Regions from separate parts of the Streptomyces sp. NPDC111507 genome, predicted to be linked through region 4. Evidence: riboswitches for the same ligand, from Rfam matches in the RefSeq annotation. Region 4 holds a riboswitch; each other region holds the start of a gene.
The links. A riboswitch is a leader RNA that binds a small molecule or an ion and turns the genes downstream of it on or off. The one in region 4 is predicted to bind cyclic di-AMP.
Positions count from the first base shown of each region.

Region 1: linked by a shared signal. The riboswitch ahead of ACZ7M2_RS18165 (transglycosylase family protein) and the one ahead of ACZ7M2_RS43440 (M23 family metallopeptidase) in region 4 are both predicted to bind cyclic di-AMP.
Region 2: linked by a shared signal. The riboswitch ahead of ACZ7M2_RS10970 (C40 family peptidase) and the one ahead of ACZ7M2_RS43440 (M23 family metallopeptidase) in region 4 are both predicted to bind cyclic di-AMP.
Region 3: linked by a shared signal. The riboswitch ahead of ACZ7M2_RS24355 (C40 family peptidase) and the one ahead of ACZ7M2_RS43440 (M23 family metallopeptidase) in region 4 are both predicted to bind cyclic di-AMP.

Region 1 is NZ_JBVKBU010000004.1:100,893-108,272, reverse strand. It holds gene ACZ7M2_RS18175 (cytochrome P450 family protein) at 1-980, shown strand, start outside; gene ACZ7M2_RS18170 (LysM peptidoglycan-binding domain-containing protein) at 1,137-2,159, shown strand; cyclic di-AMP (ydaO/yuaA leader) riboswitch at 2,343-2,506, shown strand; gene ACZ7M2_RS18165 (transglycosylase family protein) at 2,511-3,221, shown strand; gene eno (phosphopyruvate hydratase) at 3,559-4,845, shown strand; gene ACZ7M2_RS18155 (FtsB family cell division protein) at 4,947-5,423, shown strand; gene ACZ7M2_RS18150 (DUF501 domain-containing protein) at 5,469-6,005, shown strand; gene ACZ7M2_RS18145 (Ppx/GppA phosphatase family protein) at 6,256-7,197, shown strand.
Region 2 is NZ_JBVKBU010000002.1:768,964-776,343, forward strand. It holds gene pcrA (DNA helicase PcrA) at 1-1,487, opposite strand, end outside; cyclic di-AMP (ydaO/yuaA leader) riboswitch at 1,815-1,987, shown strand; gene ACZ7M2_RS10970 (C40 family peptidase) at 1,995-3,173, shown strand; gene ACZ7M2_RS10975 (tellurite resistance/C4-dicarboxylate transporter family protein) at 3,269-4,243, shown strand; gene ACZ7M2_RS10980 (hypothetical protein) at 4,309-4,662, opposite strand; gene ACZ7M2_RS10985 (C40 family peptidase) at 5,075-6,166, shown strand; gene ACZ7M2_RS10990 (hypothetical protein) at 6,304-6,936, shown strand; gene ACZ7M2_RS10995 (LuxR C-terminal-related transcriptional regulator) at 6,959-7,380, opposite strand, start outside.
Region 3 is NZ_JBVKBU010000006.1:29,916-37,295, forward strand. It holds gene ACZ7M2_RS24320 (NACHT domain-containing protein) at 1-508, shown strand, start outside; gene ACZ7M2_RS24325 (hypothetical protein) at 480-1,148, shown strand; gene ACZ7M2_RS24330 (8-amino-7-oxononanoate synthase) at 1,454-2,611, shown strand; gene ACZ7M2_RS24335 (DUF397 domain-containing protein) at 2,571-2,795, opposite strand; gene ACZ7M2_RS24340 (helix-turn-helix domain-containing protein) at 2,808-3,665, opposite strand; gene ACZ7M2_RS24345 (ATP-binding protein) at 3,878-4,336, shown strand; gene ACZ7M2_RS24350 (DUF6328 family protein) at 4,679-5,200, opposite strand; gene ACZ7M2_RS24355 (C40 family peptidase) at 5,288-5,761, opposite strand; cyclic di-AMP (ydaO/yuaA leader) riboswitch at 5,765-5,919, opposite strand; gene ACZ7M2_RS24360 (hypothetical protein) at 6,297-6,602, opposite strand; gene ACZ7M2_RS24365 (ATP-dependent Clp protease proteolytic subunit) at 6,610-7,266, opposite strand.
Region 4 is NZ_JBVKBU010000018.1:66,989-74,368, forward strand. It holds gene ACZ7M2_RS43425 (bifunctional acetate--CoA ligase family protein/GNAT family N-acetyltransferase) at 1-1,261, opposite strand, end outside; gene ACZ7M2_RS43430 (HPr family phosphocarrier protein) at 1,440-1,721, shown strand; gene ACZ7M2_RS43435 (GntR family transcriptional regulator) at 1,904-2,599, opposite strand; gene ACZ7M2_RS43440 (M23 family metallopeptidase) at 2,812-3,576, opposite strand; cyclic di-AMP (ydaO/yuaA leader) riboswitch at 3,589-3,748, opposite strand; gene ACZ7M2_RS43445 (M16 family metallopeptidase) at 4,042-5,430, opposite strand; gene ACZ7M2_RS43450 (M16 family metallopeptidase) at 5,427-6,767, opposite strand; gene ACZ7M2_RS43455 (DNA gyrase/topoisomerase IV subunit A) at 7,047-7,380, shown strand, end outside.

The DNA of each region.
Region 1 (7,380 bases), on a different contig from region 4:
CGGACCACACCCGGCTGCGGCGGCTGGTCTCGAAGGCGTTCACGCCGCGACGCGTGGCCGAGTTCGCGCCACGCGTGCAGGAACTCACCGATCAGCTGATCGACCATTTCGCGGAGAAGGGTTCCGCCGATCTGATCCACGAGTTCGCGTTCCCGCTTCCCATTTACGCCATTTGCGACCTGCTGGGCGTGCCCCGCGAGGACCAGGACGACTTCCGGGACTGGGCGGGGATGATGATCCGGCACGGTGGCGGACCGCGGGGCGGGGTCGCGCGGTCGGTCAAGAAGATGCGCGGGTATCTGCTCGAACTCATCCACAAGAAGCGGGAAGGCCTTCCCGACACGCCCGCGCCCGGTGAGGACCTCATCTCCGGTCTCATCCGCGCGTCCGACCACGGCGAGCACCTCACGGAGAACGAGGCCGCCGCCATGGCCTTCATCCTGCTCTTCGCCGGGTTCGAGACGACCGTCAATCTCATCGGCAACGGCACGTACGCCCTCCTCACCCACCCCGAGCAGCGCGCGCGCCTCCAGAAGTCCCTCGCCGCCCGCGAACGCGAACTCCTCGAGACCGGCGTCGAGGAGCTCCTCCGTTACGACGGGCCGGTGGAACTGGCCACGTGGCGGTTCGCCACCGAGGCCGTGTGCATCGGCGGGCAGGGCATCGCGCCCGGCGACCCCGTCCTCGTGGTCCTCGCGGCTGCGGACCGTGACCCCGCGCGGTTCGAACAGCCGGACACGCTCGACCTCTCCCGCCGTGACAACCAACACCTCGGGTACGGCCACGGCATCCACTACTGCCTCGGCGCCCCGCTCGCCCGCCTGGAGGGCCAGACCGCGCTCGCCACCCTCCTCACCCGACTCCCCGACCTTCAACTCGCGGGAGATTCGGCCGATTTGCGCTGGCGCGGCGGGCTCATTATGCGCGGATTGCGCACGCTTCCAGTGGAGTTCACACCTCCGGTACCGGTCGCGCGATAGCGGGCGACCCTACACCTGCGGGCGCTTAAACCTGACGCGCACTCAACTCTGTGATCTTCACGTGATCTACGCTGCATCGACTTGTGACAAGTGTTCGGGTGCGGATACGTTCACTCGTCAACGCGACTCACACGTCGCGTAGTCACCTGCTGTCACGTGAAAGGCTTCCGCATGCTCTCCGGGAACGGCCGCCATCGTCGCCCCCGTCAGGCCCCGGCCCTCATCGTCGCGGCAGGAGTGACCGGATCCGCCATCGCGATCCCGTTGCTCGGTGCCACCAGCGCGAGCGCGGCCGACGGCACCACGTGGGACCGGGTCGCCGAGTGCGAGAGCGCCGGCCAGTGGAGTGCCGACAGCGGCAACGGGTATTACGGCGGACTCCAGATCAGCCAGGCGGACTGGGAGAAGTACGGCGGCCTCACCTACGCGTCGAGCGCCGACGAGGCCAGCCGCTCGCAGCAGATAGCCATCGCCGAGAAGCTTCTCGACCACCAGGGCGTCACCCCCTGGCCGACCTGCGGACCGCTCTCCGGGCTGAGCAAGAACTCGGGCGACATCCTGGTCGACACGGGCGTGGCGAACGACTCGTCCAGTACGGCGGATTCATCCGGTTCCTCCGATTCGTCCAGTTCGTCCAAGAATTCAACCTCGTCCAAGTCTTCCAGCTCGAAGTCCGATTCATCTTCGTCTGACTCTGCTTCATCCGGTTCGTCCTCGAAGGCGACCGGGAAGGCGGCCGAGAACACGACGAAGGCCGACACCGACGGCGACGCCCAGGGGGCGGACGGCTCCGACACGGATGCGTCGAAGAGCGATAACTCGGGCAACTCCGGCCAGGGCGACGACTCTTCCGGTACGTCCGAGAACGCGACGACCGGTGCGGGACGCCACCGCGGCGGCACCGCGGACGAGAACACCACCGACAGCGCCGTGGACGGCCGTAGCGACGACTCCTCCGGGCGGCATGCCTCGCGCGGCGCCGGCGCCTCCCGCGATGTCGTCGACGGCTCCTACGTCGTGCGCGCCGGAGACAATCTCTGGACCATCGCGGACGCCCTTGACCTCGAAGGCGGATGGGCCGAGCTGTACGAAGCGAACAAGAAGACGGTCGGCGTCGACCCGAACCTCATCCTTCCCGGTCAGAGCCTTGCAGTTGGTGCCGAATCGGGCCAAAAGTAGGGGCAGTTCGCGTCACGGTTCGCTGTGTAATGTCCGGTTTGGCGCGAGTGAGAGATGGATCTCAAAGGCCCTGATCGTCTTTGGAATTCAGCCGATCGGCTGCTTACGGTCATGACCGCTCGCCACAGCGGGCCCCGACGGTCGTCAACGCCGAATCCTGCCAACGGCCGTACGGGAACAGTCGACGCGTCAGCGCCGTAGGCAGGAGCGGGGGACCCAAGGTATGCGCCGCGCCCGGTAGTTGACCGGGAGCGGCTTGGGGTGAAGCCGAGCGCTCAGAGCGCACGGCCGGGCACTCACCCGCCCGAACCCGACAGCTCACCTCGCAGGCGTCGGTGAGGGGATCTCTCCATGCTGTTTTCCAGCAAGGGCAAGCACCGCCGTCCGTCCAAGGCCACTCGTGTCGCCACGCTCGCCGGTGTCACCGGTGTCGCCATCGCCGCTCCGCTGATGGCGGCCGGCAACGCCTCCGCCGCCACCGCCTCCCAGTGGGACGCCGTCGCCCAGTGCGAGTCCGGCGGGAACTGGTCCATCAACACCGGCAACGGCTACTACGGCGGTCTGCAGTTCTCGACCTCCACCTGGGCCGCGTACGGCGGCACCGCGTACGCCGCGACCGCCAACCAGGCGTCCAAGTCCCAGCAGATCACCGTCGGCGAGAAGGTCCTCGCCGCGCAGGGCAAGGGCGCCTGGCCGACCTGTGGCACGGGCCTGTCGAGCGCCGCGTACACCGGCGGTGCGAGCACCCCGTCGACCTCGTCTTCCTCGAACAGCTCCTCGTCGAACAGCTCGCCGAGCGCCAGCACCACCACCCGCTCGACGGACACCGCGGCCTCCCGTTCGGCGTCCCGCCCGGCCGCCCAGAAGACCGTCTCCACCCCGACCGGCAAGAAGGTCAAGAAGGGTGACGGCGAGTACAAGGTCGTCAAGGGTGACAGCCTCAGCTCGATCGCCGAGAAGAAGAAGGTCAAGGGTGGCTGGCAGCAGCTGTTCAAGCTGAACAAGGACATCGTCGACGACGCCGACGTCATCTACCCGGGTCAGCAGCTGCACCTCAGCTGATGATCGGCAGCTTCACCCCAGCTGAATGACAGGTCCCACATAAAAGGGGTCTCCACACTGGAGACCCCGGTGAGGGTCGCCCCCGTCCCCACGGGCTCCCCGCTCCGGTGCGTGTTCCCCCGTACGCGCCGGAGCGGGGTTTTTCGTCTCCGGCATTTCGTACGGAGCGTTTCGTACCCAGATTTCCGTACCCGTTTTTGTTCCGTTCTGGAACAATGTGTACGTTCAGTTCTGCCCAAGGGGTGGGCGACCGGCTGGCCGATCCCCCCGGGGCGGTTAGGCTCATGTCGCGAAGCCATCACAGGCTCCGCGTACCCGCGTCACATCCCAGAAGGAGATGCTCGTGCCGTCCATCGACGTCGTCGTAGCCCGGGAAATCCTGGACTCCCGAGGCAACCCCACGGTCGAGGTCGAGGTCGGCCTCGACGACGGCAGCACGGGTCGTGCCGCCGTTCCGTCCGGTGCGTCCACCGGCGCCTTCGAGGCCATCGAACTGCGTGACGGTGACCCCAACCGTTACGGCGGCAAGGGTGTCGAGAAGGCCGTCCTCGCCGTCATCGAGCAGATCGGCCCGGAGCTCGTCGGTTACGACGCCACCGAGCAGCGCCTGATCGACCAGGCGATGTTCGACCTGGACGCCACCGACAACAAGGGCTCGCTCGGCGCCAACGCCATCCTCGGCGTCTCGCTCGCCGTCGCGCACGCCGCCTCCGAGGCGTCCGACCTCCCCCTCTTCCGCTACCTGGGCGGCCCGAACGCGCACCTGCTGCCCGTTCCGATGATGAACATCCTGAACGGCGGCTCGCACGCCGACTCCAACGTGGACATCCAGGAGTTCATGATCGCCCCGATCGGCGCGGAGTCCTTCTCCGAGGCCCTGCGCTGGGGCGCCGAGGTCTACCACACCCTCAAGAAGGTGCTGAAGACCAAGGGCCTGTCCACCGGCCTGGGCGACGAGGGCGGCTTCGCCCCGAACCTGGAGTCGAACCGCGCCGCGCTCGACCTCATCCTCGAGGCCATCAAGCAGGCCGGTTACATCCCCGGTGAGCAGATCGCGCTCGCGCTCGACGTCGCCGCGTCCGAGTTCTACAAGGACGGCAAGTACGAGTTCGAGGGCAAGTCCCGCTCGGCCGCCGAGATGACCGAGTACTACGAGGAGCTCGTCTCCGCGTACCCGCTGGTCTCCATCGAGGACCCGCTGTACGAGGACGACTGGGCCGGCTGGAACGTCATCACCGAGAAGCTGGGCGACAAGGTCCAGATCGTCGGCGACGACCTCTTCGTCACCAACCCGGAGCGCCTGGCCCGCGGCATCGAGGAGGGCTCCGCGAACGCCCTGCTCGTCAAGGTCAACCAGATCGGCTCGCTGACCGAGACCCTGGACGCCGTCGAGATGGCCCAGCGCAACGGCTTCAAGTGCATGATGTCCCACCGCTCCGGCGAGACCGAGGACGTCACCATCGCCGACCTCGCCGTCGCGGTGAACTGCGGCCAGATCAAGACCGGCGCCCCGGCCCGCTCGGACCGCGTCGCCAAGTACAACCAGCTGCTGCGCATCGAGGAGATCCTCGACGACGCGGCGGTGTACGCGGGCCGCAGCGCCTTCCCGCGCTTCAAGGGCTGACACCCGCAGAGGGTCAAGCCTTAGCCAGTCGTACGTACGTCCCCGTACCCGGTCCCGTACCGTGTCCGGGGACGTACGCGCGTGTGAACGGGAGGCGGGACATGGCCGCGAAGGACCGGGACCGGTTCTCCACCGCGACCAGGCTGAAGCTGCTCGGCGAGCAGACGGCGGCCCGGGTCTACCGCTCGCAGACCAAGCGCCAGGCCCGCCGCTCACGTCTGACCGGCCGCGCCGCGCTGCTGGCTCTCGTACTCTGTTCTCTGATCGTCGCCCTCGCGTATCCGATAAGGCAGTACGTGTCCCAGCGCGCCGAGATCGCCGATCTGGAGCGACAGCAGGAGCGGGCCCGCGCCCGGGTCGAACAGCTGCGTGACCTCAAGGCGCGGTGGCAGGACGACGCGTACGCGAAGCAGCAGATCCGGGAACGGCTGCACTATGTGATGCCGGGCGAGACCGGATATGTCGTGATCGACCCGGACGCGGCGAAGCAGTCGCGTACGGATCTGGGGGTGGCAACCCGCCCCTGGTACGCCAACGTCTGGGACGGCGTCGACAAGTCGGACCACTCCGACCGGTGACCTGACGACCGGTGAATTGAAGAAGAAAGAGATTTGAGCACAGGCATGGAAACGCCCCCGCCGCCCACCCCGCGCACCGAGCCGACCGACGCGGACGTCGAGGCCTTCAAGCAACAGCTTGGCCGGCCGCCGCGCGGGCTGCGGGCGATCGCGCACCGCTGTCCCTGCGGTCAGCCGGACGTGGTGGAGACGGCGCCCCGGCTGCCGGACGGTACGCCGTTCCCGACGACGTACTACCTCACGTGCCCGCGCGCGGCCTCCGCGATCGGCACGCTGGAGGCCAACGGCGTCATGAAGGAGATGACGGACCGGCTGGCGACCGATCCCGAGCTGGCCGCCGCGTACCGGGCCGCCCACGAGGACTACATCGCGCGGCGTGACGCCATCGAGGTACTGGCGGGCTTTCCGAGCGCCGGTGGGATGCCGGACCGGGTGAAGTGTCTGCATGTGCTGGTGGCGCACTCGCTGGCCGCGGGGCCCGGGGTGAATCCGCTGGGCGACGAGGCGATCGCGATGCTGCCGGAGTGGTGGCGCAAGGGTGCGTGCGTGGTGGCGGCGGAGCCGCCGTCCGAGGGGGAGTGAGCAGGCTGCGCCGCGTCCTCCCGGTGCGTGATCTGTCTGCGGGTGGGTGGGGGTTGAGCGCGCGGTTCCCCGCGTCCCCCAGGGCGGGGCTTCGCCCCGGATCCCCATGTGCCCGGAGTGTTTTGTCTGCGGGTGGGTGGGGGTTGAGCGCGCGGTTCCCCGCGCCCCGAAGCCGGGGCTTCGCCCCGGAGCCGCGTGCGCCTCGGTCGCACGGCGTCGAAACGAATTCACGAGCAGGAGACAACAACCGATGACCAGGGTCGCCGCCATCGACTGCGGTACGAATTCGATCCGCCTCCTCGTCGCCGACGCGAACCCGGTGACGGGAGAACTCGTCGATCTGGACCGCCGGATGACGATCGTCCGGCTCGGCCAGGGCGTCGACCGCACCGGACGCCTCGCCCCCGAGGCCCTGGAGCGCACCTTCGAGGCCTGCCGCGAGTACGCGGCGATCATCAAGCGGCACGGCGCGGAGCGACTGCGCTTCGTGGCGACCTCCGCCTCCCGCGACGCGGAGAACCGGGACGAGTTCGTACGCGGCGTGCTGGACATCCTGGGCGTCGAGCCCGAGGTCATCACCGGCGACGAGGAGGCCGAGTTCTCCTTCACCGGCGCGACCAAGGAACTGACGGGCCGGCACGACCTCACCAGGCCCTACCTGGTCGTCGACATCGGCGGCGGGTCCACCGAACTGGTCGTCGGTGACGACCACGTACGCGCCGCCCGCTCCGTGGACATCGGCTGCGTACGGATGACCGAACGGCACCTCGTGCACGACGGGGTCGTCAGCGACCCGCCGACCCCCGCCGAGACCGAGGCCATCCGCGCCGACATCGAGGCGGCCCTGGACCTCGCCGAGCGGACGGTCCCGTTGCACGAGGCCCACACGCTCGTCGGCCTCGCGGGCTCGGTCACCACGGTCGCGGCCATCGCGCTGGACCTCCCCGCCTACGATTCGGCCGCCATCCACCACTCCCGCTTCCCGTACGAGAAGGTCCGCGAGATCACCGAGCGGCTGCTGGCCTCCACCCACGCCGAGCGGGCCGCGATCCCTTCCATGCACCCGGGGCGCGTCGACGTCATCGCCGCAGGCGCCCTCGTCCTGCTCGCGATCATGGAGCGGATCGGTGCGGCGGAGGTCGTGGTGAGCGAACACGACATCCTGGACGGGATCGCGTGGTCCATCGCCTGAGGGGCTGACCGGACGGGGCCGAGGGGTGCCGTTTCCGAGTGCGGCGCATGAGGCGAGGGAGCCTTTACTACCCGCTGGTAGCCTCCCTTGAGCAGGTCGGATAACGTATGAGCGCGCCCAGGGGGCCATTCGGACCCTCTCGGTGACACGTCGCCGGAAAACTTCGTGAAGTTCTTCACAAGG
Region 2 (7,380 bases), on a different contig from region 4:
CCGCGCTTGGGCACGTTGAGGATGCGGCGCAGCGGGACCGAGTCCTCCGGGTTGGCCAGTACACGCAGGTAGGCCAGGACGTCCCGGACCTCCTTGCGCTCGTAGAAGCGGACGCCGCCCACGACCTTGTAGGGCAGGCCGACGCGGATGAAGATCTCTTCGAAGACACGGGACTGGGCGTTCGTTCGGTAGAAGACGGCGACGTCTCCGGCCTTCGCCTCGCCCGCGTCCGTGAGACGGTCTATCTCTTCGGCGACGAACTGCGCCTCGTCGTGTTCGGTGTCCGCGACATAGCCGGTGATCTGCGCGCCCGCGCCCGCGTTGGTCCACAGGTTCTTGGGCCGGCGGGACTCGTTGCGCTCGATGACCGCGTTGGCGGCGGAGAGGATCGTCTGCGTGGAGCGGTAGTTCTGCTCCAGGAGGATCGTCGTCGCGTTCGGGTAGTCCTCCTCGAACTGGAGGATGTTGCGGATCGTCGCGCCGCGGAAGGCGTAGATCGACTGGTCGGCGTCGCCCACGACGCACAGCTCGGCGGGGAGCAGGTCGTGCTCGCCGTGCGGGGTGTCCTCGTCTTGCGCGCCGGTGCCGACCAGCTCACGCACCAGCGCGTACTGCGCGTGGTTGGTGTCCTGGTACTCGTCGACCATGACGTGGCGGAAGCGGCGACGGTAGTGCTCGGCGACGTCCGGGAAGGCGCGCAGCAGGTTGACCGTGGTCATGATCAGGTCGTCGAAGTCGAGCGCGTTGGCCTCGCGCAGCCGCGACTGGTACATCGCGTAGGCCTGGGCGAGGGTCTTCTCGAAGCCGTCGGCGGCCTGGGCGGCGAAGTCCTCCTCGTCGATCAGCTCGTTCTTCAGGTTCGAGATCTTGGCGCTGAAGGACTTGGGCGGGAAGCGCTTGGGATCGAGATCCAGATCACGGCAGACGAGCGCCATCAGCCGCTTGCTGTCGGCGGCGTCGTAGATCGAGAACGAGGAGGTGAAGCCGAGCTTCTTGCTCTCCCGGCGCAGGATCCGCACACACGCGCTGTGGAAGGTCATCACCCACATCGCGTTCGCGCGCGGGCCGACGAGCTGCTCGACGCGCTCCTTCATCTCGCCCGCGGCCTTGTTCGTGAAGGTGATCGCGAGGATCTGGCCGGGGTGGACATGGCGCTCGCCCAGCAGATGGGCGATGCGGTGGGTGAGCACCCGGGTCTTGCCGGAGCCCGCGCCGGCCACGATGAGCAGCGGGGAGCCGGAGTGCACCACGGCCGCGCGCTGGTTCTCGTTCAGCCCGTCCAGCAGGGCCGCCGGGTCCACGGCGGGGCGGGGCGCGCCGTCGCGGTAGTAGGCGTCCCGGCTCGCGGGCGCGTCGAAGCGGCCGCCGAACAGGTCGTCCGGAAGCGGCTCCGCCGCTCCGTCCTCGGGCGGCGGCGGGGGCTCTTCCTCGTGGGCCCCGGAAGGCTGGAGGTCCGCCAGAAAGCTGTCATCAAAGAGGCTGCTCATCGCTCTCCGAGTCTAGGCGGCCCCACTGACAACCCGCGGCCACCCTGAAAACCCGACCGGTTTTTCCGCGATCGCGCATGATCGCTTTCCGTGACGGCGCCCGATCGCTTTCCGCCACTCTTTCCGCCGCCCTTTCCACCGCGGACGCCGTCACCGTTCAGGATCGTTTCATTACGGTCAGCCACAGCCAGTCCCGATCAATGGCTGCCAGAGTCAAGGTCACAAAAATGTATCGGGCATATCGCACATCAAACTTCACAGAACACTTATGAGTTGGCTAGCGTGCCGGGCAGGCCGCTCGACCCAACCGGCGAACACCGCCGGGCCGTGCGGCCTCCGCCGAGTCCGGTGCGCCCGCGTGGCAGCCGGAGCCGGGGACCCAACCGACCTTGGGGTGAATCGGTCCAATTGTCCACTGGGGCACGGACCGTAGGGCAAACCTTCCGGACGTACCCGCCCGAACCCGACAGCTAACTCGGTAGGCGGATGACGGAAGGAGTCGCCACCTTGGCGTCGCATCGCAAGTGGAGTCCTACAGGTACACGCATAGCGGGCATACGGACTCCCGCCCTCGCCACGGCGGCCCTCACCTCCGTGGCCCTGCTCTCCCAGACGGCGAACGCCGCGCCCTCGGCCGACTCCAAGCCGAGCATCGAAGAGGTCGAGAAGAAGGTCGACGACCTCTACCACCAGGCCGAGACGGCGACCGAGAAGTACAACGCGACCAGGGAGAAGACCGCCCAGCAGCGCAAGCGCGTCGACTCCCTCCTCGACGACGTGGCCCAGCGCACCGAGAAGCTCAACACCGCGCGCGAGGAACTGGGTTCGTTCGCCGCGGCGCAGTACCGCACCGGCGCCGCCGCCCCCGACACCGCGAGCCTCCTGCTGGCCGACAATCCGCAGGACTACTTCGACCAGACCCAGCTGATGAACCGTCTGACCACCCGCCAGAAGGCGGCCGTCGACGACTACGTCACCGAGCAGGCCGCCACCACCAAGAAGCGCGCGGAGGCCTCCAAGAGCCTGCAGACGCTCACCACGACGCAGAGCGCGCTGAGGACGTCCAAGGCCGACGTCCAGCGCAAGCTCGCCGAGGCCCGCTCCCTGCTGTCGAAGCTGACCGCCGAGGAGAAGGCGCGGCTCGCGGCGATCGAGAAGAAGAAGCAGGAAGCGGCCGACCGCAAGGCGGCGGAGCTGGCCCAGCAGCAGGCCGCGGCGCAGAAGAAGGCTCAGGAGGCGGCCGCTCAGCAGCAGACGGGTTCCGGCACCTCCGGGACCACTGGCTCCGTCGGCACCTCCGGCAGTTCGGCCAGCGACTCCTCGTACACCGCCAAGGCCGACAAGGCCCTCGCCTTCGCCCGCACCCAGGTCGGCAAGCCGTACGTCTGGGGCGCGACCGGGCCCGGCTCCTACGACTGCTCCGGCCTCACGCAGGCCGCCTGGAAGGCCGCCGGCGTCGATCTCCCGCGTACCACCTGGGACCAGGTCAACGTGGGCACGACGGTCCCGCTCTCCGACATCAAGCCCGGTGACCTCGTCTTCTTCTACGACGACATCAGCCACGTCGGCCTGTACGTCGGCAACGGCATGATGATCCACGCCCCCAAGCCGGGCGCGTACGTCCGCGAGGAGTCGATCTTCTACGGCGGCGAGTCGATCATCCACAGCGTGGTGCGTCCGGCCTAACGCCTCGACGCCCGGCACGCGCGCGTGGGGCTCATCGAGCTCCACGCGCGCGTGGCCCGCCGCCAACCCGCTCGAAGGTCCTTAGCATCGGGCCCATGTCAGCCATCTCCCCGCCCGGCACCCGGTGGACCGGCCTGCGCAGCTGGTGGGCGCAGAGTCCGCCGGGCGCCGGAGCCGCGATCCTGGCCACCGGCATCATCTCGATCGGGCTGGAGCAGACCGGCTACGAGGTCCTGTCCCGGATCGTGCTGGCCCTGGCGGCCGTCGGCTGGCTCGGGCTCGCCGCGGCCTTCGTCGTACGGCTGCTGCGAGAGCGGGAGCGGTGGCTGACGGAGGCCGGTACACCGAGTGCGCTCACCGCGGTCGCGGCGACCACCGTGCTCGGCACGCGGCTGGTCACGCTGGGGTGGAAGGTGCCGGCCGAGGCCCTGCTCGCCCTGTCGGCGGCGCTCTGGCCGGGGCTGCTCCTCCTGGTCGTACGGCAATGGCGGCCCCGTATGCCCGGAGGGGTGTTCCTCGGCTGTGTGGCCACGCAGGGGCTCGCGGTGCTGGGCGCGACGCTCGCCCCCGCGACGCACACGGACTGGCTCGCGCACACCGCGCTGGTGCTGTTCTGGCTGGGGCTCGTGCTCTACGCGGCGGCACTGTTCTACTTCGACTACCGCGAGGTCGCCACGGGCGCCGGGGACCAGTGGGTCGCGGGCGGCGCGCTCGCCATCTCGGCGCTGGCGGGGTCGAAGCTGATCCTCGCGTACCAGGCGAACATCTATCTGTGGAACAACGACGACAACGGCGTGCTGCGCTGGGTGACCGAGGCGCTGCTCGTGCTCGTCCTCGGCTCGTACTGCGTGCTGGCCGTGGCGGAGGCCCTGTGGCCCCGACCGCACTACGACGTGCTGCGCTGGGCGACCGTGTTCCCGCTGGGGATGACGGCGGTGGCGACGCTGTCGGTCGCGGCCGCCATCGGCGTCGGCCGGCTCAGGGGGCTCGGGCAGGTGCTGCTGTGGATCTCGGTCGCGGCGTGGCTGGCGGTGGCGGCCGTAGCGGTCAGGCGTCCGCGGGAGCCGTAGCGGTCGGGCATCTGTAACGCTGTCCGGAAGCGCCGTAGCCGTCCGTGGGGGCCTTCGGGGGGCCGTCAGGTCCAGAGCACCGCGATGAAGATGTTCGCGGTCGTGAGCAGCCCTACAAGCCCGAACAGGCCCTTGTCCACCTTCTCGTCGTCCCGCTTCACATAGACGAGTCCGAGGATCACGATCAGCAGGGCGAGCTTCACGCCGATCTTGATGGTGTTGACCGAGTGGTCGTCGGCCTGGTTGAGGCCGACCAGGGCGACGCCCGTGACCAGCATGGTCAGCGCGCCGTGCAGCATGGCGGGGACGAACCGGGCGGTGCCCTGGCCCATCGCCTTCATCTGGGTGAGGAAACCACCGAGGAGCGAGGCGATGCCGATGATGTGCAGGCCGACGAAGAGATGGATGAGTACGTCCATGGAGCCGGAGCCTAATCGGCGGCCCTGCACCCTCTTGTCACCGGCCCACCCCCTGTAGACCCCTACCACCTGGGAACCACCGATTGTCCCGGAACCGCCCCATCGGTCATCACACCGCGTGAAGTCGACTGCGCCGGGCCGGTATCACGGTCACATACGGTCGCCCCGCGATCCAGTGACGCCAGTTCCGTACATGACGTTACCGGGACATCACTCTCAGGTTTAGCGTCCTCCACCAGGTGACCGGCTCCCCACCGCCGCCCGGGCCAGGGGCGGCAGCCGGACACCACCGCCGAGAAAGGTCCGGCGGCGGCCCGCTCCCCCTGTGTGGGCCGCCGCCGGACGTGTCCCCCGCTGACCGCGCTCGTCCCCGGCGGTCGTAGGCAAGTCCCCGGGAAGGATGTGGGCCCTCGTGGCAGCGCACCGAAAGCCCAGACAGCGCTCGCTCGGTGGAACCACGGCCCGCACGGCCGCGACCATCGCCCTCGCGGGCGCGGCCACGGCGACGGGCTTCGACGGGACGGGGCACGCGGACCCGCAGCTGTCGCCGGCACAGGTGAAGGCCAAGGTGGACACGTTGTACGAGGAGGCGGAGGTCGCCACCCAGAAGTACGACGGCGCGAAGGACAAGGCCGACAAGGCCGAGCAGCGGCTGAACGCACTGCGCGACGAGGCGGCACGCAAGGAGGACCGGCTCAACACGGCACGGGACGCGCTGGGTTCGATCGCCGCCGCGCAGTACCGCAGCGGAGGCCTGGACCCCGCGCTGCAACTCGCGCTCTCCGACAACCCCGACCAGTATCTGGAAGGGGCCGCGTTCGCCGAGCGGGCCGGCAGCCGGCAGGCGGAGGCCGTGGCCCGGGTGCGCAAGCAGCTGCGGGAGATCGAGCAGCTGCGCGGGGCCGCGCATGTCGAGCTGGCCTCGCTCAAGTCGCGTCAGGCGGAGCTGAAGCGGGCCAAGAAGACGATCACCGGGAAGCTGGACACGGCGCGGCAGTTGCTGTCGCGCCTCACCGACGAGCAGCGCGCGCAGCTCGGGGACCTGGGAGCGGCCGGGGGCGCCGGAGGTACGGGAAGCGCCGGGCAGCGCGCCTCGCGCTCCGCCGCGCGGGACCTCGGCCCGGTGCCGTCGCCCGGCTCCGTCGCGGCACCCGACTCACGTGCGGCGGAGGCCGTCGCGTACGCCTACGGGAAGCTCGGCAGCCCCTACGTCTGGGGCGCCACCGGGCCCGACGCCTTCGACTGCTCGGGCCTGGCCCAGGCCGCGTACCGCGCCGCGGGCATCTCGCTGCCGCGCACGACGTACGCGCAGATCAACGCCGGACACCGGGTCTCACGGTCCGAACTCCGCCCCGGTGACCTGGTGTTCTTCTACTCGGGAGTCAGCCACGTGGGCATCTACGTCGGAAACGGCCAGATGATCCACGCCCCGAACCCGTCGGCGCCCGTGCGGCTGGCGCCGGTCGACGAGATGCCGTTCGCGGGGGCCACCCGAGTGGCGTGAAAGGCGCGGGGGCGACCGCGGTGTGGTGCGGACGGAGAAGTGGATCACGGTAGCGTCGGCGCGGACTCTGTTTCCGTCGTCATCGCTCCGTCGTCCCGTCGTCGTTACGTCGTCGCTCCGTCGTCCGAGAGGTTCTGATGCCCGGCTCTCTGCTGCCGCCTCCGCCGCCGCCCGCGCACATCAGGACCTGGCCGGACCGCGCCGCGCTGCTGGCCGACCGGGGGCGGGCGCTGGAGGAGCTGCGCAGGCGGAGCCTCGGGGTGCACCGGGTGCTGCTGCTCTGGCTGCTGGCGCTCGCGGCGATCGTCGGCTGGGCGCTGCTGGTGCTGCCGCTGCGGCAACTCGAGCAGCGCGACCCCACCGGTTTCGTCCTGGGCCCGCTCTTCGCACTGCTGGGCCTGGCCGCGCTCGCCCCGACCGTCGTCGCCGTCGCCCTCTCCGTCCGCCGGGACCATCACATACACCAACTGCTCGACGCGTGGTCCGAGTTGGACCGGCACCCCCCGACCGACTCCCGGCTCCGCTCCCCCGGACTCAGCCTCTTCTGGCTGCTCTCCTCGCTCGGCGTCTGCGCGATCGGTGCCTGGACGTCCTTCACGACAGCCGCGCGGGCCGAGCCCGGCCACCCCCTGTACAGCGATGTCGTCCAGGGCATGGGCATCGGCCTGATCCTGTGGCTGACCGGCCTCATCGGCATCGTGAAGGCCGTACGTCACTACCGCTGGGCGCTGCGGATACTGGGCTCGGCGCCCGACGCGCAACACCGGTAGGCAGCCCTCTCGACGCGATCGGCTAGACCAGCCGACGCGCGGTGGCCCACCGGGTCAGCTCGTGCCGGTTCGACAGCTGGAGCTTCCTGAGGACCGCCGAGACGTGCGACTCGACCGTCTTCACGGAGATGAACAGCTGCTTGGCGATCTCCTTGTAGGCGTAGCCGCGGGCGATGAGACGCAGGACCTCGCGCTCGCGCTGGGTGAGACGGTCGAGGTCCTCGTCGACGGGCGGGGCGTCGGTGGAGGCGAACGCGTCGAGGACGAATCCGGCCAGGCGGGGCGAGAAGACCGCGTCGCCGTCCTGGACGCGGAAGACGGAGTCCACCAGGTCCGTGCCGGTGATGGTCTTGGTGACGTAGCCACGGGCGCCGCCGCGGATCACCCCGATGACGTCCTCCGCGGCGTCCGACACGGAGAGCGCGAGGAAACGGACCGGCTGCC
Region 3 (7,380 bases), on a different contig from region 4:
CGCCGAGCCGGCCACAGCCGCAGGCGAACCGAAGGCAGATCAAGTTGCGCAGCGCCTCACGGGTGAGACCGCCGACCGCTTCCTGGACGAAGTCAAGGCCGTGGCCGACCTCAAGGCGTTGGCCGCCGTTCCGCTGTTCCTGCTGATGCTGGCCGGGATGTGGTCCAGCGGCCCGCTGCCCACGCGCCGTATGGAGGCCTATCGGCGGCTGGTTGACGTACTGCTGGAGCAGCATCCGGCCATCCGGCGCCGCGATGTGCGCCGGCCCGTCGGCGGACTGGATGCCCGGGACATCCGCCAAGTGCTTGCCGCTGTCGCCTACGAGCTGCGGCGGGCCGACACGGGATTTCGACCCGGCAGCCGTCTTGACTCCCGAGGCCCGCAGGGTGATGGGTGGAGAGCAGCGGGTTGCCGCGTGGGCCGCGCGCCAGTGGGCGAAGGCGCTCCACGTCGGCACGTACGAGGCCGCTGTCCACAACATGCTGCGTCGGATCCGCGACCAGGCTGACCAGCGCAGCCAGTTCTATCTGTATCTGGTCCGTCTGAAGCCATCCGTCGTGGTGCGGGAGGGGTGGCTCGTCGACCCCGGCAACTTCGTCGGCGACGTCGTGCTCGACGAGGTCTGCCCGCCAGGCGTCGACGTCGCCCGCTACCTCAACTACCACGAGGACCCGGGAGGGCTCTCGCTCGCGCTGGGGAGGGACGCGATCGCCAACGTTCAGCGGATCGCTGTTCCGCTCCCCGACACCTGGGATGGCGGCTGGGCGCGCGATGCCGTCGCGGCTCTCGAGGGCGTGAGCGGCACCGCCGTCCCGGCGACCGGCAAGCCGGCCCGCTTCATGCGGCCGTCATCGTCGCGAGCCGTCCTGGGCCGAGAGCTCGGTGCGTCCCTGGCCGGCAGACTGCCGGTCAACCTCCATGACCAGTTCGCGTCGGCCGCGGCGTTCGCCGAGGGAGAGGATCCAGAGCAGTGGGCGCGACGGACCAGCGCCCTGTTCGATCTGATCGACGATCCGACTCGCGTGCTGGCCGCGCTCGACCGGCAAGATCCCGGCAGGTCTGAGAACGGCTGGTTCCGCGTGGCCTGTACGGGCCGGTGCGGGACTGCCTCGACGGTGTCTTGGGCGGCTGACGCGTTCATGGAGTGACTACCTCCCACCCGAGGAGTTCGAGACGGCTTACTACCGCTCTTTGACCACCCCGAACGCCGCCTGAGCCACACAAGATCGGCCGCTACGAAACTCGGGGCAGCTCAACAGATCGTGAGAAACGGTCTTCGGTCCAGGGTGTGATACAGCCTCTGACCTGTGTTGATCCTGTGCCTGATAATTCTCGGTGTGGGTATTGCCACATCATGGGCGCCGCGTCGCCCCGCTAGGGTCTGTGCACTGCCTACAAAACGACCACCTTCATGACCCCCTCACGACCACTCCCAGGGCCCGGAGGCACCAGCATGGCCGGATCGCCGTTCGCGTGGATCGACGAGCAGGCGCACCAGCGCCGCCAGGCCGGACTCGTCCGCACCCTGCGCCCCCGCGCCGCCGACTCACCCCTTCTCGATCTGGCGAGCAACGACTACCTCGGGCTGGCCCACCACCCCGAGATCACGGCGGCCGCCGCACAGGCCGCGCGCCGCTGGGGCGCCGGTGCGACCGGCTCGCGGCTCGTCTCCGGCACGACCGAACTTCACGGCGAACTCGAACGCGAGCTGGCGGAATTCTGCGGCTTCGAGTCCGCGCTCGTCTTCTCCTCCGGCTACGCGGCCAACCTCGCCGCCGTGACCACGCTCGCGCCGCACGGCTCGCTGGTCGTCTCGGACGCGGGCAACCACGCCTCCCTCATCGACGGCTGCCGGCTCGCCCGGGGCGCGACCCAGGTCGTGGCGCACGCCGACCCCGACGCCGTGCGCAAGGCGCTGGGCACGCACGAGGGTCCTGCCGTCGCCCTGTCCGACACGGTCTTCTCGGTGGACGGCGACGCGGCCCCGCTGGCCGAACTCGCCACCGCCTGCCGCGAGCACGGCGCGGCGCTGCTCGTCGACGACGCACACGGGCTGGGCGTCCTGGGCGACGGCGGCCGGGGCGCCCCGCAGGCCGCTGGGCTCGCGGGCGCGCCGGACGTGGTCGTGACCGCCACGCTCTCCAAGTCGTTCGGCAGCCAGGGCGGAGCCGTCCTCGGCCCCGCCCCGGTCATCGACCACCTGGTCAACGCGGCGCGCACCTTCATCTTCGACACCGGTCTCGCGCCCGCGGCGGCGGGCGCGGCCCTCGCGGCGCTCAGGCTGCTGCGCCGTGAGCCGGAGCGCGCCGCCCGGGCTCGCGCGGTGGCGACGGCGCTGCACACCCGGCTGACCGCCGAGGGCCTGGAAGCCGTACGACCGGACGCCGCCGTGGTCTCCGTGCGCGCACCGTCCCCCGAACAGGCCGTGCGGTGGGCCGCCGACTGCCGGGAAGCGGGACTCGCCGTCGGCTGCTTCCGCCCCCCGTCCGTGCCGGACGGCATCTCACGGCTGCGGCTGACCGCCCGCGCGGACCTCACCGACGCACAGATCGAGCACGCCGTCGGCGTGATCAGTTCAGTCCGGCGACAAAGCCCTCCCAACTGGCGATAGTGAAGAGCAGGGCGGGGCCCGCCTTGTTCTTGGAATCGCGCACGGCGACCAGTCCGGCCCAGGGTCCTGGGCCGGGTCGGGCCGTCTCGACGCAGTTGTTCATTCCCGTACTGCGGCTGCTGCGCAGCCATCGCACGTCGTGGAGTGAAGTACTGGAAAGTACGTACCGAGGCAGTGCAGTCATGGGGGTGCCTCCTTACGCGCCGTCACCTATCCCGGCGATGTAGTCCAACGAGTCCTCGGGCGAAAGGGCGTGGAACTGAAGGGCGTTGAAGGCCTCGGTGTAGGCCTGAAGGTCTTCTTTCCGTTCGAGATAGAGGCTACTCGTCAAGTGGTCGAGAACAACCACATCCAGATCAGTTGTGTTCGGAAATGAGAAGATAACGAAAGGCCCGGTGACGCCGATATGGGCTCCCGCGGCGAACGGCAGGACCTGAAGCCGCACTTGAGGCAGGGTGGCAGCCTCCCGCAGACGCTCCAGTTGCCGAGCCATCACCTCCGGGCCGCCGACCTCGCGTCTTAACACGGCCTCGTCCAGGACCGCGGTCAGTTCCAGCGGCGGATTCGAACGCAGGACGTCCTGCCGGGCGAGGCGCACCTCGACGAGAGCGTCGAGCTTGCCGTCCTCCAGGCCGCCGACGGCGACCCGGGTCACCTCCCGCGCGTACTCGGACGTCTGGAGCAGTCCGGGTACCACCGAGGTCTCCAGCGTGCGCATGCCGCTGGCCTGGGACTCCAGACTGATGAAGTCGCGGTACGTGGGCGGCAGGACGCCGCGGTAGGCGTGCCACCAGTGATGGCGGCCGTTGCCCTCGGAACCCGCGAGGCCAACCAGGAGCTCCCGTAACTCGTGCCCCGTGACGGCGTAGGCGTCCAACAGGCGCTCCACATCGGCCGGTTTCACTCCACTGATACCGGTCTCGATCCGGCTCACCTTCGACTGGTGCCAGCCGACGAGACGGGCCGCCTCACCACTGGTGAGACCCGCATCGGCGCGCAGCGCGCGCAGTTCGGCACCGAGCTTGCGGCGGCGCACCGCGGGACCGTGCTGCATGGCCGTACTCCTTACTCCTCCCGAGCCGCCCAAATACGCTCCGCCGTCGCAGAGTTCACCGCATCGAGCGACAGATATATGCATATCTCGGTGGATCGCACCCGTGACCGGCCCAGTGATGGCAGTCTGGCGCGAAGCACCAGTCCGGGACCGTACTCGAACCATCCGCTCCGTGTCGGACTCCGGTCCCGTGGGAAAGGGACGACGTCGCCATGGCAGATCACCAGGAAGCATCCGTCACTCTGCCGAGCGATCCCGCCTCGGTCTCCGCGGCCCGGAAATTCGTCGCCGATGTGCTGGCCGAATGGGGCCTGCCGTGCGACGCCGAAGTCGCGGACACCGTACGCCTGATCGTGTCAGAACTAGCCACCAACGCCGTCCAACACACTTTCGGACAGTCGCCCACCTTCACGGTGGACGTCCGGCTCGACCGAGATGAACATCTGCGGATCGGCGTCACCGACAGCCATCCGCGCTTTCCCAAACGTCTGCCCGCCGCCGTCCAGCAGGACAACGGGCGCGGCATGGTGATCATCCGCTGGCTGACCGCCGAATGCGGCGGCAGACTCGTCGTCCGGCCCACCCGCGAGGGCGGCAAGACGGTCGCCATCGAGCTGCCCTGGACGGTGCCGGCCCAGCCGGTGACGGCCGGTGGCCCACAAGAGCCCTGAGGAGCGGCTCAGTTGTCGTGTCCGCCCCGTCCGGCGCCTCGCGGCGGGGCCCGGAAGACCTCGGTCGGCGGCACCGACCGGTCCCCGGCCCGGCGGGCGACGGAGATCGTACGGCGCGGATCTCCCGGTCCCGGCGACCGCGGCCCCACCGGAGCCGCCGCCGTCCCGGCCACCATCTGCGCTACGACCGCGCTGTCCGGCCGGTGCGGCCGGCGGCGGTCGGGACGGACCGCCCGCCGCGGCAGGGGTTCGTCACCGAGGCGCTCGACCCGAAGGCGCCGAGCACCCTCCTCAGCCGACTGCCGCGGTTCGTGCCCGCGGGCGGTCCGGCGATGAGCGCGCTCACGGTTCTCGGTCCGGTGCTTCTTTCGGAGCCGTCGCTCCGCTGACGACGGCACGGTGCACCAGGCCGGGCAGGAGGCCCCACAGCGCCACACAGACGAGCAGGGTGCCCGCGCCCGAGGCGATCCCGGCGGCGCGTCCCAGCGCCACGTCCACGACGAGCAGCACCGATCCCGTCAGCGCCAGCATGAGCACGCCCATCCCGACCGTGGCCAGGACGGAGGAGACCCGCACGATGGTCGGCTTCGCGCCCTGCCGGAACAGCGACCTGTGCAACGCGGCGGGCGCCGTGAAGAGCGCGGCGGCCGCCACGGCCAGCAGGAGGGTGGTGACGTACGTGGCGCGCTGCACCGTGTCGAGGGACGGGAAGCGCGGGGTGAACGCCAGCGTCAGCAGGAACGCGAAGAGGATCTGCACACCGGTCTGCGTGACGCGCAGCTCCTGGAGCAACTCGCCGAAGTTGCGATCGGCGCGCTCCAGGGGCGTCTCGTTCCGTTCCTCGGGGGAAGGTCGCTCAGCCATGGTGAACGAGTAACCGGTTCGTCCGCTTTTCACGCCCGGGGGTGGAACCCCGAGGGGGTGCCGGCCGGCGGCACCCCCTCGGGCAGGTCAGCTGACCCGGCCGTACCAGACGCTCTTCGTCCAGATCTTCTGCAGCTTCACGACCTCCCCTGTCTTCGGGGAGTGCCAGATCTTTCCCTTCCCGGCGTAGATGCCGACGTGGTACACGTTCCGGCCCGAGTGGAAGAACACCAGGTCTCCGGCCTTGCGGTGGGACGCGGAGATGTGGTGTGTCTTGTTGTACTGCGCCGCGGCCGTACGAGGCAGCGTCTTGCCCGCCTTCTTGTACGAGTAGAGCGTGAGCCCGGAGCAGTCGAAGCGGCGTGGCCCGGCGGCGCCGTACTGGTACGGGGAGCCCTTCTTGGAAGCCGCGACCTGAAGTGCCTTCGTCGCCAGCGTGGCCGCTTCGGCGTCGGATGCGACGCCAGGAACCACAAGGCTGCCGCCCACGGCGGCGAGGGTGAGCGCCGAGGCCGTACCGGCCCGGGTCCACAGCGACGGGACACGATTGAGCGCAGTCATGCGCAACCCTTCGTCAGCCGCCTGTGAAGGATGACCTGTCGGATTCGGGCTGGCGAAGTAGCCCGGCCGCTTGCGCGGCTTCACCCCAAGGGCCGCCCGGATCTCTCCGGCGACCCGTCTTGCTGGGTCCTCCACTCCTGCCGATGCACTTCTGTCGACCGGTCATCCGGGCAGCGGCAGGACTCGGCGTCCGCCCGGACCGCCCCGCCGCTGTGGCGGGGGCTTGTCGTCGGAAGGGATCTTCACGCATAGCGGTCAGAAAATCCGAGCGGAACCGGCGATTTGTGGCGTTACTCACCACTCACCCGTTCGGGTGGACGACCCTCTGTTCGGGCGATGTTGGGGGCGCCGACGACGCGCCCACCAGCACCGGAGCGTCTCATTCCGCCTCCGGGCTACGCGCGTTGCGCAACTTTTTCGGTTCCCCGAAGGGGCCTGTGACTACTCCATCAGGGGGTACACCATCTGGTCCGTTTGAACCCCGGGCCGGACGCCTCGCCGACTCGGCGCGCACGGCGACCCGGGTGTGGGTGTGTCAGTTGTCGGCGTCGGGCGGCAGGGTGACGCGGGCCGCCCGCCGCTCACCGTCGAGGACGCGCAGAGCCTGCGCCAGCGTCGGTGCGTGCACCTCGCTCTCGCCGCGCTGGTGCATCAGCGCGAGGGCGTCCCGCAGCTCGGTGGCCTTGGCGACCAGCGCCTGGGCGGCACGCAGCCCGCGGTAGGTGTCTCCGGGCCTGGCCGGGTTGATACGGCCCAGCAGGTCGACCACGTCGAGGTAACGGTCGATCAGCTCGGCCTCGGCGCGCGTCAGCGCGGGCAGCGGGGGCAGTTCGGGCACCATCGGCGGATCACCTCGCGTCGGGTGTGGCGTTCCTCGCACCGGGCGCGGTGCGCGAGGTCTTGCGGCTGGGGATGATCCCGTCCACCAGTCCGTACGCCAACGCGGCCCGAGCGTCCAGGATCTTGTCCCGCTCGATGTCGGCGGCGACCTGTTCAGGACTCTGCCCCGTGTGACGTACGAGCATGTCCTCCAGCAGCCTCCGAGTGCGCATCAACTCCTCGGCCTGGAGGGCCAGATCGCTCGCCTGTCCCTGTACCGGCTCGGGAAGTGACGGCTGGTGGATCAGCACCCGGGCTCCCGGCAGTGCGAACCGCTTGCCCGGCGCACCGCCGGCCAGCAGCACGGCGGCGGCCGAAGCGGCCTGCCCCAGACAGGTGGTCTGCACGTCGCAGCTGACGAACTGCATCGTGTCGTAGATCGCCGTCATCGCGCTGAACGAGCCGCCGGGGGAGTTGATGTACAGCGCGATGTCCTGGTCCGGTGCCAGATATTCGAGGTGCATGAACTGCGCCATCACGTCGTTCGCCGAGGTGTCGTCGATCGGCGTCCCGAGGAACACGATCCGCTCGTCGAGCAGCTTCGAGTACGGATCCAGGGTCCGGTGCCCCATGCTCGTCCGTTCGGTGAACTCGGACAGGACGTGACGGGCGGACGGTTCATTCATGGCACGCGCCTCCTGTGAAGGGTTCTGTAAAAAATGTACAGGACGTACAGAGCGGGGGAAGGGTGCTCGGCTGACAGCGAACGTCCCCGTGCGCCGCCGGTGGAGAGGGTCGCT
Region 4 (7,380 bases):
CGTCGGTGTCCGGGTCGTCGTACCAGTACTGGAGTACGTCGTTGCCGGACACGTCCGCCCGGTTCCCGGAGGAGACGAAGGTGGACACGCCGGTCACGCCGGTGACGCCGCCGCCGCGCCGGTGCAGCCGGGAGAGCAGTGCGATCCCGATCGCGCCGGACTGGGCGAACAGGCCTATCCGCCCGGGGCGCGGCATCTCCGGCGCGAGCGAGGCGTTGAGGCGCACCTCGGGGGAGGTGTTGATGACCCCGAAGGCGTTCGGTCCGATGATGCGCATCCCGTACGTACGCGCCTGGCGGACGAGTGCGCGCTGGCGCTCGCGTCCGGCGGGACCGCTCTCGGCGAACCCGGCGGAGACGACCACGAGGCCCTGCACGCCGTGCTCGCCGCACTCCGCGACGACCTCGGGGACGTACGGCGCGGGCACGGCGACGACCGCGAGGTCGACGGGCTCGGCGATGTCGCGGACGGAGCGGTGGGCCGGAACGCCGTCGATCTCCTTCGCCTGGAGTGCCTTGTTCACGGCGTACAGCCGCCCGGTGAAACCGGCCGCGCGCAGGTTGTCGAGAACGCTGCGTCCCACCCCGCCGGGGGTGCGGCCCGCTCCGATGACGGCGACCGAGCCGGGCGCGAGCAGTCGCTGCACGGACCGCGCCTCGGCGCGCTGCTCCCGCGCGCGCTGCACGGCGAGCGAGCGGTCGGTGGGTTCGAGGTCGAACTCCAGGCGTACGACGCCGTCCTCGAAGTGCCGCTTCTGCTGGTACCCGGCGTCCGTGAACACCTTGATCATCTTGCTGTTGGCGGGCAGTACCTCGGCGGCGAAACGGCGGATGTCGCGCTCCCTGGCGACGGCCGCGATGTGCTCCAGGAGGGCCGAGGCGACGCCGCGGCCCTGGTGGGCGTCCTGTACGAGGAAGGCGACCTCGGCCTCGTCCGCGGGCAGCGAGGCGGGCCGACCATCGGCATTAATACGGTCATAGCGTACGGTGGCGATGAACTCGCCGCCGACCGTGGCCGCGAGTCCCACCCTGTCCACAAAGTCGTGGTGCGTGAAGCGGTGGACATCCTTGGCGGACAGGCGCGGGTAGGGCGCGAAGAAGCGGTAGTACTTCGACTCGTCCGAGACCTGCTCGTAGAAGCTCACCAGCCGGTCGGCGTCGTCGACGGTGATGGGCCTGATGCGGGCGGTGCCGCCGTCGCGCAGCACCACGTCGGCCTCCCAGTGGGAGGGGTACTCGTGCCGGTCCGACGAGGTCTGCATGGGCCCCAGAGTACGGCTCGCGTCCGACAACGGCGCGAGGCAGGCTGGGGGCACCGAAGTCGGATCCAGGCCGGGATCCGACGCGGAGTTCGGGACGGGAACAGCACCCTGCCCGGACTCGCTTCACGTTGTGGAACACTGGTCTAGACAACCCTGAACACCTGAAGGGCAGCATCACATGGCTGAGCGCCGCGTCAACGTCGGCTGGGCCGAGGGCCTCCACGCCCGTCCCGCCTCCATCTTCGTCCGGGCGGCCACGGCCTCCGGTATCCCCGTGACGATCGCCAAGGCGGAGGGCAACCCCGTCAACGCGGCCTCCATGCTGGCGGTCCTCGGCCTGGGCGCCCAGGGTGGCGAGGAGATCGTCCTCGCCTCGGACGCCGAGGGCGCGGACGCCGCGCTCGACCGGCTGGCGAAGCTGGTGGCGGAGGGTCTCGAGGAGCTCCCCGAGACCGTCTGAGAAAGAGCCCCCGAACGGGGTTCCGCAATTCATGGCGGGAGTGGCCTTCACACCAAAAGACCCCGCCCCGCACGCATTCGAAGGGCTCGCCTGAAAACATCGGGCGGGCCCTTCGCTTTTCTCATTGCGGGCAGCAGAAATAATCCCCCGCAAATTACCCCTCTTTGTATACGGCGCCGGTGTTAATGACGCACGCCCGTCATGTTTACGGGATGTTGCGAAGTCCTCACACGCTCCGGACGATCTCCCCCGCCGGGAAAACGCAGCCGATGCGCGACCGTCGCGCGCTCGGTGTGCAGCGCCGTGACGGCCCGCGCCCGCTCGCTGTCGCCGCGCGCCACCGCGTCCACGATCCCGCCGTGCTCCGCCCAGGACTCCGCCGGATTGGCCGGCGCCTCGACCGCGTACATCCAGGCGATCTTGTGCCGCAGCTGGGCCAGCGTGGAGGTCAGCGCCGGGCTCCCGGAGGCCTGCGCGAGGGTCTCGTGGAACCAGCTGCCGAGCGACCGCAGATCCTCGCTGTTCCCCCTCCTGGCCCGCTCCTGCCCCAGTCTGACCAGGCCTCGAAGCACCTTGAGGTGGGCCTCGGTGCGCCGCTGCGCGGCCCTCGCGGCGCCCAGCGGCTCCAGGAGCGTGCGCATCTCGAGCAGGTCCGCGCCCTCCTGCTCGGTGGGCTCCGCGACGCACGCGCCCGCGTGTCGGCGAGTGACGACGAAGCCCTCGGCCTCCAGCGTGCGCAGCGCCTCGCGCACGGGGACCCGCGAGACGCCGTAGCGGCGCGCGAGCAGTTCCTCGGTGAGCCGGCTGCCGCGCTCGTAGACACCCGCGACGATGTCGTCACGGATCGCCGTGCATACCGAGTGCGCGGGAATGCGCATGACCGGACCTCCGCCTTAATCCCCGCGAAACGCGGTCGATTGACGCTTGTTCAGCGACTCTATTGCAGAGAACCGGAATTTCCGATGGCAGGCCGGAATCCATGGATATTTTTTGGACAGACAGCCGTTCGAAACGACGAAGCCCCGGCTGGGGGGAGCCGGGGCTTCGGAAGTGTTGACGCCGGTCGTCGGACGTTCGGGGTGTGCGAGCGTCAGACGTTCACGCCGTGCGAGCGGAGATAGGCGACCGGGTCCATGTCGGAGCCGTACTCCGCCGTCGTGCGGGCCTCGAAGTGGAGGTGCGGCCCGGTGGTGTTCCCGGTGGAGCCGGAGAGACCGATCTGCTGGCCCGGGGTGACCGTCTGCCCCACGGAGACACCGATGGACGACAGGTGGCCGTACATCGTGTAGGTGCCGTCGTGCATCTTCAGGACGATCTGGTTGCCGTACGCGCCGCCCCAGCCCGCCGTGACGACCGTGCCGGAGCCGACCGCGTGGACCGAGGTCCCGGAGGCGGCGTGGAAGTCGACGCCCGTGTGGCTGCCGGAGGACCAGAGGCTGCCACCGGTCTTGTAGCCGGTGGAGATGTACGAGCCGGTGATCGGCAGGACGAAGGTGTTGAGGCGCTTGCGCTCGGCGGCGCGGGCGGCGCGCTCCTTGGCCTCGCGCTCCTTCTTCGCCTCCTCGGCGGCCTTCTTGCGCGCGGCTTCTTCGGCCTTCTTGCGCGCGACGGCCTCGTCGGCGGCACGCTGCTGTGCGGCGGCCTGCGCGTCGATCTGGGCGGCGACGTTGTCGCCGAGGGTGACCGCCTGGGTCAGCCCGGTCTGCTCGACGGAGGCGTCCGCGGCGACTGCCGGGGCGGCCAGGGTTCCGATGACACCGGTGGTGGTGAGCGCGGCAACGCCGACGGCGTTCTTGGTGGAGCGCTTCACGCGGCTCGGACGACGGTGTTTCCCGGGGCCACAGGTGAACGCCATGTAGGGGCTGATCCTTTCCTTCCCTCTCGCCTACCGGGTTAGCTGACGGGTTCGGAGCAGGAAGGTCTCCTACGGACCCCTCCAGGGAGGGCGTCCGATTCACCCCAGGGACTACGTGTGGGTCCCCGGCTCCCCTGGCTCGCGCCGTACGGGGACTCGGCGATGACTGTCCGGTGCCGCGGGCGCGGCGCACTGCCTGACGAACAGCCGCACCGACGCTAGACGGGGCGTCTTTCAATCAACAAACGGATCACGGGTTTTGTAGTGCATGCCACAGGGCAGACGGGCAACCTCCCTACCAATACGGACATCTTGGGGACGAAGTCCGAGCGAGAACCCGAGCGGAAATCCGATCAAAAAGGGGCCCGGGCGACTCTTCAGTCACCCGGGCCCTACGGAGTCACGCTCTTCCGCTCCGCGTGCGGTTCGGCCTACCGCCGGCTGAGCGGCTGCTCCGCTGAACCTCTACTCCGCCGAAACGACGGTCACTTCACCGATTCCGAGGGCCTTGACGGGCTCCTGGATCTGCGCGGCGTCGCCGACGAGGACGGTCACCAGACGGTCCACCGGGAAGGCGCTCACGGCGGCCGCGGTGGCCTCCACGGTGCCGGTCGCGGCGAGCTGCTGGTACAGCGTCGCCTGGTAGTCGTCCGGCAGGTACTGCTCGACCTGGTCCGCGAGCGTGCCCGCGACGGCCGCCGCGGTCTCGAACTTGAGGGGCGCCACCCCCACCAGGTTCTGTACGGCGATGTCGCGCTCGGCGTCCGTCAGGCCCTCCGCGGCGAGGGTGCGCAGCACCTTCCAGAGGTCGTCGAGCGCCGGGCCGGTGTTCGGGGTGTCCACGGAGCCGCTGATGGCGAGCATCGCGATACCGGTTCCGTCCGGCGCGGCGCGCAGGACCTGGCCGAACGCCCGCACACCGTAGGTGTAGCCCTTTTCCTCGCGCAGGACGCGGTCCAGGCGCGAGGTGAGGGTGCCGCCGAGGCAGTACGTGCCGAGCACCTGGGCGGGCCACACACGGTCGTGCCGGTCGGCGCCGACACGGCCGATGAGCAGCTGCGTCTGGACCGCGCCGGGGCGGTCCACGATGATCACACGGCCGGTGTCGTCGGCGGCCACCGACGGCACGGGGCGCGGCTCGGCGGACGAACCAGTCCAGTCGCCGAGCGTCTCGGCGAGCAGCGCGTCGAGGTCGACGCCGGTCAGGTCGCCGACGATCACGGCGGCCGACGTGGCGGGACGTACGTGCTTGTCGAAGAAGGCGCGTACGGCCGCCGAGTCGATCTTCTGGACGGTCTCCTCTGTGCCCTGGCGCGGGCGCGACATGCGCGAGGTCGCCGGGAACAGCTCCTTGGAGAGCTCCTTGGCGGCACGCCGGGCCGGGTTGGCCGTCTCGTGCGGGATCTCGTCGAGCCGGTTGCGCACCAGCCGCTCGACCTCGCTGTCCGCGAACGCCGGTGCCCTCAGGGCGTCGGCGAGCAGCCCGAGCGTCTTGGGCAGGCGCGAGACGGGCACTTCGAGCGACAGCCGTACGCCGGGGTGGTCGGCGTGCGCGTCGAGGGTGGCGCCGCAGCGCTCCAGCTCGGCGGCGAACTCCTCGGCGGAGAGCTTGTCGGTGCCCTCGGAGAAGGCGCGCGCCATGATCGTGGCGACGCCGTCGAGGCCCGCGGGCTCGGCCTCCAGCGGCGCGGCGAGCAGCACCTCGACGGCGACGACCTGCTGGCCGGGGCGGTGGCAGCGCAGCACGGTCAGGCCGTTGTCCAGCGTGCCGCGCTCGGGCGCCGGGAAGGCCCAGGGCTTGGGCTGGCCCGCCTGGGGCTGCGGGTGGAAGTCCATGGTGGCGAGCTCGCTCACTTCGCCGCCTCCTCGTCCTCTTCGGTGGTGTCGGCAGCGACCGGCTCGTACACGAGCACCGCGCGGTTGTCGGGTCGCAGGCGGGCCTTCGCGACCTCCTTGACCTCCTCGGCCGTGATGTCCAGGACGCGCTGTACGGCCGTCAGGGCGAGCTGCGGGTCGCCGAACAGGACGGCGTACCGGCACAGTTCGTCGGCGCGGCCGGCGACCGTGCCGAGCCGGTCCAGCCACTCGCGCTCCAACTGGGCCTGGGCGCGCTCCATCTCCTCGTCCGTGGGGCCCTCCTCGGCGAACCGGGCGAGCTCAGCGTCGACGGCGGACTCGATCACCGGGACCTCGACGTCACCGGACGTCTTCACGTCCAGCCAGCCCAGGGAGGGCGCTCCGGCGAGCCGCAGCAGGCCGAACCCGGCCGCGACGGCGGTGCGGTCGCGGCGTACGAGCCGGTTGTAGAGCCGGGACGACTCGCCGCCGCCGAGGATGGTGAGCGCCACGTCGGCCGCGTCGGCCGCGCGCGTGCCGTCCTCCGGAAGCCGGTAGGCGGCCATCAGGGCGCGCGCCGGGACCTCCTCCTCGACGACCTCGCGCAGCTGCTCGCCGATGACCTCGGGCAGCGAGCCGTCGCGCGGGGCGGGCTTGCCGTCGTGCCCGGGGATGGAGCCGAAGTACTTCTCGATCCAGGCGAGCGTCTGCCGCGGGTCGATGTCCCCGACCACGGAGAGCACCGCGTTGTTCGGCGCGTAGTAGGTGCGGAAGAAGGCGCGGGCGTCCTCCAGGGTCGCCGCGTCCAGGTCCGCCATGGACCCGATCGGGGTGTGGTGGTACGGGTGGCCCTCGGGGTAGGCGAGCGCGGTCAGCTTCTCGAAGGCGGTGCCGTAGGGCACGTTGTCGTAGCGCTGGCGGCGCTCGTTCTTGACGACGTCCCGCTGGTTCTCCATGGACTCGTCGTCGAGTGCGGCCAGCAGCGAGCCCATGCGGTCGGCCTCCAGCCAGAGGGCGAGCTCCAGCTGGTGGGCGGGCATCGTCTCGAAGTAGTTGGTGCGCTCGAAGCTGGTCGTTCCGTTCAGGGAGCCGCCCGCGCCCTGCACCAGTTCGAAGTGGCCGTTGCCCTTCACCTGGCCGGAGCCCTGGAACATCAGGTGCTCGAAAAGGTGAGCAAGGCCGGTACGGCCCTTGACCTCGTGCCGTGAGCCGACGTCGTACCAGAGGCACACCGCCGCGACCGGGGTCAGATGGTCCTCGGAGAGCACCACGCGCAGGCCGTTGGCCAGGCGGTGCTCGGTCGCTGTCAGGCCGCCGGAGCCTGCTTCAGCTGTGGCCGTGTGACCCATGGGCATGTACGTCCCTTCGATCGCGGAAACTGCAGAATTCCTGCCGGTCCTGCCACTGTATGCAAGCGCGCCGACAGGTGGCGAAGTTCCCGCACCTCGTACGCCGAGAGCGAGAATTCCTGAGGTGGGAGGCCGGACTTCCGTGCACCGCGAGCGAGCGGAACGGGGCTCCGTGGAGCCTCTATGGACGGGTCGCGGTCGGCGTTGTCAGTGCGGCGGTCCACAATGGTGCGCGTCAGAACCCGTTCATGCCCCGGCAGAGACTGTGAAGGAGCCGCAGCAGCGATGGCCCGCCGCAGCACGAAGACCCCGCCGCCCGACGACTCGTACGAGGAGAAGATCCTCGACATCGACGTCGTGGACGAGATGCAGGGCTCCTTCCTCGAATACGCGTACTCGGTCATCTATTCGCGAGCCCTGCCGGACGCCCGTGACGGCCTCAAGCCCGTGCACCGCCGCATCGTGTACCAGATGAACGAGATGGGGCTGCGCCCCGACCGCGGCTATGTGAAGTGCGCCCGCGTCGTCGGCGAGGTCATGGGTAAGCTCCATCCGCACGGCGACGCGTCGATCTACGACGCACTCGTGCGCCTGGCCCAGCCGTTCTCCATGCGCCTGC